2 regions of the Terrabacter sp. NPDC000476 genome follow, and region 2 is predicted to be linked to the other one. Evidence: riboswitches for the same ligand, from Rfam matches in the RefSeq annotation. Region 2 holds a riboswitch; the other holds the start of a gene.
What was found. A riboswitch is a leader RNA that binds a small molecule or an ion and turns the genes downstream of it on or off. The one in region 2 is predicted to bind cyclic di-AMP.
Positions count from the first base shown of each region.

Region 1: it holds a riboswitch for cyclic di-AMP, as region 2 does, so the genes downstream of both, ABT295_RS15930 (CHAP domain-containing protein) here and ABT295_RS17790 (glycosyl hydrolase) in region 2, are expected to answer to the same signal.

Region 1 covers NZ_JBEPDF010000002.1:749,454-754,184, reverse strand. Annotated here, with positions in the region: gene ABT295_RS15940 (CHRD domain-containing protein) at 1-712, shown strand, start outside; gene ABT295_RS15935 (sortase domain-containing protein) at 728-1,531, shown strand; cyclic di-AMP (ydaO/yuaA leader) riboswitch at 1,763-1,955, shown strand; gene ABT295_RS15930 (CHAP domain-containing protein) at 1,960-2,850, shown strand; gene ABT295_RS15925 (alkene reductase) at 3,162-4,232, shown strand; gene ABT295_RS15920 (GNAT family N-acetyltransferase) at 4,600-4,731, opposite strand, start outside.
Region 2 covers NZ_JBEPDF010000003.1:384,032-388,762, forward strand. Annotated here, with positions in the region: gene ABT295_RS17775 (PKD domain-containing protein) at 1-834, shown strand, start outside; gene ABT295_RS17780 (hypothetical protein) at 930-1,304, opposite strand; gene ABT295_RS17785 (hypothetical protein) at 1,297-1,617, shown strand; gene ABT295_RS17790 (glycosyl hydrolase) at 1,730-2,671, opposite strand; cyclic di-AMP (ydaO/yuaA leader) riboswitch at 2,678-2,828, opposite strand; gene ABT295_RS17795 (sulfite exporter TauE/SafE family protein) at 3,044-4,060, opposite strand; gene cysC (adenylyl-sulfate kinase) at 4,057-4,731, opposite strand, start outside.

The DNA.
Region 1 (4,731 bases), on a different contig from region 2:
CGGGCCGGCCTTCGCGGCCGACGCCTGGGTCAGCGCCAACCTCAAGCCCGTCGCGGGCAGCGACGTCGCCGGCAGCGGCACCGCCATGGTCGAGGTCGACGGCAACCGGATCACCGTGACGATGGCGGCGAACGGCCTGCTGCCCGACAACCCGCACGCGGCCCACATCCACTTCGGGGCCGAGGCCCGCCACGAGTGCCCGGTCCTGTCCGACGACAAGAACGGCGACGGCCACCTCAACACCACCGAGGGCGGACCGGCCTACGGCGACATCGTCGTCTCGCTGACGAAGACCGGCGACACGAGCCCCAAGTCGGGCCTCGCGATCGACCGCTTCGACACCGCGCCCGGCGGCAAGCTGACCTACCAGCGCGGCAGCATCAAGGTCTCCGACGCCGTCGCGACGGCCATCTCGGCCGGCCAGTCCGTCGTCGTCATCCACGGCGTCGACCACAACAAGGACGGCAAGTACTCCGGCGCCACCAAGAGCGACCTCGACCCGAAGCTGCCCACCGAGGCCACCGACCCGGCCCTCTGCGGCGCCCTGCGCGTGGCCCCGGCCGGCGGCATGCACACCGGTGGCGGCCTGCCGACCGACACCCTGAAGAGCGGCGGTACGAACGACGCGCTCCTGCTCGTCGGTGGCGGCGCGCTCGTCGCGGCCCTCGGCTCCGGCGCCTTCGCGGCCCGTCGCGCGCGGTCGCGCGCCTGATCGGCCGGATCCACCATGCCTGAGCTCACCGAACCGACGCCCCGCCGCACCACCTTCCGTGGTGCGGCCGGGGTGGCGGCCGCAGCGACCGTGATCCTGCTCGTCGTCGGGGTCGTCGCGCTGGTGCTCGGGCTCCGCGGGACGTCCGGCCCGCCGCAGCCCGCGGCGGCCGGCGTCCCGACGGCCAGCACGACGACGGGCCCGACCCAGAGCACTCCGACGGCCCAGAGCACTCCGACGACCGAGAGCACGACCCGCACGCCGGGCACGCAGACCTCCGGCCCGTCGGCGTCCCCCGGTCAGGGCGGGACACCGGCGGGCGGGACACCGGCGGACGGGACCGGCATCGGGCCCTTCCTCGAGGCGTCCGCCCTCACCTCGATCGAGATCCCGTCGATCGGGGTGCGCTCGAGCGACTTCGTGCCGTTGCACGTGCAGGGCGACGGGACCATCTCGGTGCCCGGGACCGCCCAGGAGGTCGGGCTCTACGACGGCGGACCCACCCCGGGCCAGCTCGGGCCGGCGGTCGTCGCGGCCCACGTCGACACCCCGTCGGGCGTTCCCGGCATCTTCGCCGAGCTCCGCAAGGTCGAGGTCGGCGACGTCGTCAAGGTGTCGCGCAAGGACGGCACGCACCTGACCTTCACGGTCGACCGGGTGCAGAGCTACCGCAAGTCGAGCTTCCCGACGGAGGCCGTCTACAAGGGCGACTTCACGCGTTCGGAGATCCGGCTCGTCACGTGCGGCGGCCCGACCGACGCGCGCAACGAGTACCGCGACAACGTCGTCGTCTTCGGCCACCTCACCTCGGGCGCCTGACGCGCCGTCCCACGCCGTGGACGCAGCGGACGCTGTGACGTGCGTCTCAATCCAGACCGGCCCTGGCAACGGTAAAGGGCTGGTCAAGTGCCTCAAAGCCGACATTCACGGCTGAGCACGGCGCGACACCGTTACCTTGGCGTGACTTTTGCCAGTTGATTCGTCTACAGTTCCGGGAGTCCGGCCACCGGTCGGACTCTCGTGAGGCGGACCGCCTAGTCCTGTCACCGCCTTCCGGGAGAGCACAGACCTTGTGACAGGAGCGGAGGAACCACACGTTTCTCCGGGCGTCCGGCGCAACGACTTCGGACGTCCTTGGGGTGAAGTCTTTCCACCGGGTCGCGACTCGCTCGCTCCCCGGCCACGGACCGGGCACCTTTCCGCCCGAACCCGACAGCTAACTTCGTAGGCGCGGAGAGGTAGAACCCGTGAACCACGAGACCACCCGCGGGCGCCACCGGGCGCCGGGCCGTCACAATCCCCTCAACGAACTCAAGCTCCTCGCCCGCGAGTCGGCCCAGCCGGCCATGAAGGGCGCGGCCGTCGTCGCCGCGACCGGTGGGCTCGTCGCCACCTTCGCGAACCCCGCGAGCGCCGACACCGTCTCGGCGGCCAACGGCGCGGTCGCCGCCGCCGGCGTCGAGGCAGCCCCGGCCGCGGTCGGCCCGGCCACCGCGGCCGCCAGCACGACCACCGCGCCGAGCGCCCTGTCGAAGATCGGCTTCGCGCCGGCCGTGCAGCAGGCGATCGCCAAGCGCACGCCCACCAAGGTGCGCGTGATCGAGGACGTGCAGGTCAAGGAGCAGCGCGCGGCCGCCAAGGCTGAGAAGGCCGCCAAGAAGGCCGCTGCCGAGCGCAAGGCCGCCCAGCGCGCCTCGCGCGACCTGACGCGTCGCAGCCTGACGCAGAGCACGTCGTCGTCGAAGTCGAGCAGCAACGACTACACGCCGAGCGCCTCCTCGGGCTCGCACTCCTCGCGCAACTGGGCCACCCGTGGCCAGTGCACGTGGGGCGCCCTCAACAAGTGGTACCAGTCCGAGGGCTACTACCCCGGCGGCTGGACCGGCAACGCCATGGCCTGGGCCTCGGGCGCCGCGAGCGCCGGCTACACCGTGAGCGGCACGCCGCGCGCGCGCTCGATCCTCGTCATGCAGCCCGGCGTCCACGGCTCCTCGAGCGTGGGCCACGTCGGCTGGGTGACCGCCGTCAACGGCAACGAGGTGACCATCGTCGAGATGAACGCCCTCGCCGGCCCGTACAACTACAACACCCGCACGCTGACCGACCAGGGCGGCATGCGCTACATCTACGCACCGTGACCCGCACGGTCTGACGCGGTCCCGCGCGTCCTGACCGGTCTCACGCGTTCCACGAAGGGGAGGATGCCACCGGCGTCCTCCCCTTCGTCGTGCCCCGGTGCGGCGGGACCCACCCGGGCGCACGCGGACGCGGTCCCAGGCACCCGGCATACGGCGGCGTGGCGCGCACCACACGGGCCCCGAGGAATGCGCGGCGACGGGTCGGACTTGTCTTTCGGGTAGGTGGTTGAAGGCTCTACCAGTCCGGTGGGCCCCATCACGTGAGTGACCACCCCGCACGACCGTCGTCCGCGACAGTGAGGAGCAGGCCAGTGTCCACGGCCTTCGAGAGCATCCGCATCGGCCGCTGGGACCTCCCCCAGCGTTTCGTCATGGCACCGCTGACGCGCAACCGCGCCGGTGAGGGCCAGGCGCCCACCGAGCTCAACGCCGAGTACTACGGCCAGCGCGCGAGCGCGGGCCTCATCATCACCGAGGGCACCCAGCCCAGCGCCGTCGGCCAGGGCTACCTCGACACCCCCGGCATGCACTCCGACGAGCAGGTCGCCGGCTGGCGCCTCGTCGCCGACGCCGTGCACGCGGGTGGCGGCCACGTCGTCGTCCAGCTCATGCACGCCGGCCGCATCGCGCACCCCGACAACAAGGGCGGGCTCGAGAGCGTCGCCCCGAGCGCCATCGCCGCGCCGGGCGAGATCGTGACCGCGAACGGCCAGCAGCCGTATGTCGTCCCGCGCGCCCTCGAGACCGAGGAGATCCCCGCGCTCGTGGCGGAGTTCGTGCACGCCGCCCGCCAGGCCGTCGCCGCCGGGCTCGACGGCGTCGAGGTGCACGCGGCCAACGGCTACCTGCCGCACCAGTTCCTCGCACCGAGCAGCAACCAGCGCACCGACGCCTACGGGGGCTCGCCCGAGAACCGCGCCCGCCTGACGATCGAGATCACCAAGGCCGTGGCTGAGGCCATCGGCGCCGACCGCGTCGGCATCCGCGTCTCGCCCGCGCACAACATCCAGGGCGTGCTCGAGCAGGACGAGGCCGACACCGCGGCGACGTACGAGGCGCTCGTCGAGGGCATCGCCCCGCTGGGCCTGGCCTACCTCAGCATCCTCGGCGACCCGGAGGCCGACGTCGTGCGCGACCTGCGCAAGCGCTTCGGCGGCCCGGTCATCCTCAACAGCGGCTTCGGCTCGGTGACCCAGCTTGCCGACGTCGAGGACATTCTCGAGCGCGACCTTGGCGACCTCGTCGCGGTCGGTCGCGAGTTCCTCGCCAACCCCGACCTCGTGCGGCGCTGGCGCGAGGGTGCCCCGCTCAACGAGCCGAACCCCGACACCTTCTACGGCGGCGGCGCCGAGGGCTACACGGACTACCCGACCCTGCCCTGACGCACCCGTCGAGCGAGCGCCCCGTTGCAGACCACCTGCGGCGGGGCGCTCGCTCGTCGCGGCGGCGGGCCGGCACTCCCGATGCGCGGGCCACGCCAACCCAGCCAGGGCGCACTTCCCGCGCGATCCACGCTCGATTCGGCACGCCAACCCAGCCAAGGCGAACTTCCCGCGCGATCCACGCTCGATTCGGCACGCCAACCCAGCCAAGGCGGACCTCCCGCGCGATCCAGGCTCGATGCGCCACGCCAACCCAGCCAAGGCGGACCTCCCGCGCGATCCAGGCTCGTGACGCCACGCCAACCCAGCCAGGGCGGACTTGCTGCGGCGGAATCGGGGGCAGGGGCGCTCACTCGATGGGCACGGGTCAGACGAGCGGGGGCGTGTCCCCGCCCTCGGGGACCGGGCCTCCCAAGGCGCGCTGCACCCACGTCACGTCGCGCCAGGCGCCGAGCTTCCAGCCGATGGCGCGGTAGGTGCCGACGGGCTCGAACCCCAG
Region 2 (4,731 bases):
GACGCCTCGGCGTCGAGCGACTCGGACGGCACGATCGCCTCGTACGCGTGGGACTTCGGTGACGGCAGCACGGGCTCGGGCAAGACGCCCTCGCACCCGTATGCCCCGTCGGGGACCTACTCGGTGAAGCTGACGGTGACCGACGACAAGGGCGCCACCGGCACGCTGACGAAGGACGTCGTCGTGACGGTGCCCTCGAGCAGCACGACGTTCGTCGGGGCGAACCACTCGGCTCCCGGCGCGGCCAAGTTCAAGGCCGCGGCGGTGCCGACGGGGACCCAGGCCGGTGACCTGATGCTCCTGATGTTCTCGCGACCGACGGTGGCCACCTTCTCGGGGCCGACCGGCGTGACCGGCTGGACCCAGGTGGCGACGGTCACCAACGGCTCGGTCACCTCGACCGTGTGGCGCAAGAGCGCCGACGCGGCGGACGTGGGCAAGACGGTGCGGTTCGACGACCCGAGCACCTACCGGCTCGGCACGCTCGACCTCGCGGTCTACCGCGGTGCGGACGCCACCAGCGTGCGTGCGGTGAGCGCGGTCGACGTGGGGCAGAGCTCGCACACGACGCCCGCGATCGCGGTCTCGGCGGGTGACTGGGTCGTGTCGCACTGGGCCGGCCTGACGTCGGCGGTGTCGCCGTGGACCCTGCCCTCGGGCATGGTCGTGCGTGACCACCTCGAGGACCCGAGCGGTGCCTACCGCTACGAGTCGCTCACGGCCGACCCGGGTGCGGTCGTCACGTCGGGCGGCACGTCCGCCGGGGTGACCGCCACGACGGTCAACAAGTCCGACCGTGAGGTCATGTGGTCGATCGCCTTCGGGCAGTCGTGACCACCGGTGCCGGGGGGTGCCCGCCCAGGCGGGCGCTCCCCGGCACCTCTTCTCCGTGAACAGCACCAGACGTCGGGGGGACGCAGCATGAGAGCTCAGCGAGTCACACGTCGGTCGGCCGTCGCCTCGGCCCTGGTCCCGGTGGCGGCACTCGCGCTGCTCACCGGGTGCAGCAGCACGGCGGGCGACGCCGTGGCCGCAGCCGGCGGCCCGGCGTCGTCCACACCGGCAGGCACGCCCGTGGCCGCTGGCACGACCGCGACCGGGCGGCCGGACGGTGCGGCGTCGGCCACCGAGCCGGCGCCGTCGTCGGCCCCGGCCACGCGACCGGGCACGAGGCCGACGGCACCTGCCACCCCGGCGCCGACCAAGCCGGTGGCGGGCCCGGGGGTGGCTGCGGCCGGTGACCAGACCTCGGTGCTGAACCGCTTGCCGGGCAGCGCGTCGTCGTCCTGCGCGACCGTGGGCACGCAGACGGACGTCCGCTCCGGATCGCTGGCGGTCGGCAACTTCGCGCAGGCCCGGGCCGCCGTCGCCAAGGGCGCGGTCAACGGCGCCGAGGTCAGCTTCTACGTCGTGCCCGCCGACGGTGCCGCGATGCCCGGCGTCCGGCTCAAGGCGACGTCGCCGACCGGGGCCGTGCGGACCGTGTCCTCGACCCAGGTCGAGCAGGCCGACACGTGGTACTACTACCGCGTCGCGCTCCCGGTGCGCGACCGCGGCAGCTGGCGCCTGGAGTTCACCGCGGGCGCCGACACGGGCTGCTACCGCGTCACGTTCTGAGCGGCCGCCGACAGGCCCTGCCGCACGAGCGGCAGGGCCTGTCGGCGTCCGACGACGCGACCGGCCCCGTGCACTCGGAGGGAGCGCGCGGGGCCGGAGCCGGATTCGCCCGTCAGTAGGCGAAGTTGACGTTCTTCAGCAGCGACCCGTAAGCGGAGTACTCGGCCGAGGTGCTGAGGTTCCACACGCAGTCGAGGTTGTTCTTGTTCGTCGGCGGGTGGTTGAAGTAGTACGCGGCCGCGAACCAGCTCTCGTTCGCGATGAGGTAGTTCTTCGCGTTCGTGAGCCACGTGGCGCGTCGGGAGTCCTTCGTGACCCCAAACTCGGGGAGCGCCACGAGCTTGCCGTGCGCCTTGCCGAAGGCGAGGAGGGGGCTGATGATCGTGCTCAGCTCGACCCACTTGCCCCGGCCCTCGCCGCACGTGTACCAGTTGTAGGCGTCGGCACCGATGACGTCGACGTAGGCGTCGCCCGGGTACCACTTGCCGGCATACATCCGGTCGGACGTGCTGGTGCGGAACGACCAGTCGGTCAGCTGGAGCACGAAGCGCGCGTTCGTGACGCCCTGCTGGCGGAAGATCGTCACGACGCGGGCGTAGGCCGCCTTGAAGTCGGTCGCCGTGCCGAGGCCGGTCTTCGAGGTGAGCTCGGGCTCGTGGCTGTAGGCGAAGAGGGTGAGGCTGCCGCGCGACTTGATCGTCGTCGCCCAGCGCACGATGTTGTTGTAGATCGCCGTGCCGGGCTTGGCCGCGGCGACGGTCTTCCAGTTCGACGAGCTGTTCGCGGTCAGCATCCGGCCCGTGGGCACGCTGCCCTCGAAGTTGCCGTAGCCGTGGACGCCGACGGTCGTCCCGGTCTTGCTGGCGAGGGTGGCCGTGTCGCCGACGGCGCCGGCGTAGATCTTGCCGCCGGGCAGCGCGGTCGCCGTGGCGGCCTGCGCCGGCACGGCGAGGGTGGCCACGAGGGAGCCGGCCGCGGCGAGGCCGAGGGCGGCGACGGTGAACCGGTGGGGGGATCTGCGCGCGGGCAGGGCGAAGCGAGGGGTGGTGCGCATGTCTGCTCCAGGTCTCCTAGGCTGCCGACCGGGTTAGCTGACGGGTTCGGGCCGGATGGCGCCCTACAGGAGCAGGCTCCTGATTCACCCCGAGGGAACGGTGGGTCCCCGGCTCCCGGGAGGCCTCGAGGGCTCCGGGATTAGGCGATGTGTGTGAAGGCGAACGGAACCCTAGCGGACCCCTGCACACGGGGACAGGTCACGACAGGTCCGATGGGAACGGGCAGATGGCAGCAATCCGGACGATCCGGTCAGCGCCCCGCGACCGGCGGGAGGGGCCGTCCTGAGCACGCGGCCGTGCTCAGGAGCGGGGTCCCCGAAGGCTGGGAGCAGATGTGACGCGGATCACACCGTTTTCCCGTCATAGCGGTCTCAGAGGGCCGCGTCGCCCGCTTCCGTGACGCGCGACCGGGTCCCGGTGCCGGCCTCCGAGGTGGCCCCGGGTGCCCTGTCGGGCACGGCGCTCGAGCGCTGCGCGAGCCGGCCGGAGAAGGCGGGCAGGCCGTGGCGGCGCCGGGCGGCGAACCACACCGGGGGCCCGATGAGCAGCGCGAGGAGCAGGACGATCCCCGTGGCCGTGTTGGGCACCCCGAGCAGCTTGAGGGCCGAGGCGAGCAGCACGAAGGCCAGCGCCCGGCGCACGAGCCCGCCCGGGGCACGCGCCGAGAGCTGGGCGCCGATCCAGACGCCGGGGATCGAGCCGAGCAGGAGCGACAGCGTCAGGTCGAGGTGGAAGTCGCCGAGCAGCATGTGCCCGACGGCGGCGGAGGCCACGAGCGGCACCGCCTGGAGCAGGTCGGTCCCGACGAGCTCGCTCGCCTTGAGGGTGGGGTAGATCGCCATGAGGGCGATGATGATGAGCGAACCGGACCCGACGGAGGTCATGCCGACGACGATGCCGCCGACCGCTCCCACGAGCACGGTCTGCCAGATGCGGACCGTCACGGTGGGCGGCCCGGGCGGCAGGGGCGCGGCGCGGCCGTCGAGGCGGCGCGCCCGCTCGAGCAGGCGCAGGTAGGCCCGCACGATGAGGCCGGCCGAGGCCAGCAGCAGGGCCACCCCGAGGGCGACCTGCAGCCAGTGCTGCGCGGCGGCGCCGGAGCCGAGGCGGTTGAGGATCAGCACGCCGACGAAGGCGCTCGGGATCGACCCGATGCAGAGCCACTTGACGAGGGAGAGGTTCACCGTGCCGCGCCGCAGGTGCACCATCGACCCGACGGGCTTCATCACCGCGGCCGCGACGAGGTCGCTCGAGACGGCCGTGAGCGGCGGCACCCCGAAGAAGAGCACGAGCATCGGCGTCATGAGGGCGCCACCGCCCATGCCGGTGAGGCCGACGATGATGCCGATGCCGAGCGAGGCGATGGTGAGCAGCGGGTCGAGGGTCATGCGAGCCACCCTCCGTCGCGCAGGTGCCCGAGGATCTGCTCGAGGGACTCCTCGAGGGTGCTCCCCGTCGTGTCCACGACGAGGTCGGCGTCGACCGGGGCCTCGTAGGGCGACGAGATGCCGGTGAACTCCGGCAGCGACCCGGCCCGGGCCTGGGCGTAGAGGCCCTTGCGGTCGCGCTGCTCGCAGACCTCGAGCGGGGTGGCGACGTGCACGAGGACGAAGTCGCCGACCTCGCAGACCATCCGGCGGACCTCGGCGCGGGTCTGCGCGAACGGTGCGATGGGCGCGCAGACGGCCATCCCGCCGTGCCGGGCCACCTCGGCGGCCACGAAACCGATGCGCAGCACGTTGGCGTCACGCCCGGCGCGGTCGAAGCCGAGCCCGGACGACAGCAGCCGGCGCACGAGGTCGCCGTCGAGGAGGCTGACGCTGCGCACGCCCTCGCTCTCGATGCGCTGGACGAGGGCGGAGGCGAGCGTCGACTTGCCCGACCCGGAGAGGCCCGTGAGCAGGACGACGACGCCGCGCCGGGTGCGCGGCGGGCGCCACCGGTGCAGCACGGTGCGGACGGCTGGGTCGAGGCCCACGGGTTCGAGCCCGCGGTCGAGCGCGGCCCCGGCCTCGAGCCACGCCCGGTCGGTGTGGGCGAGCACGCGGACCGGTGCGCC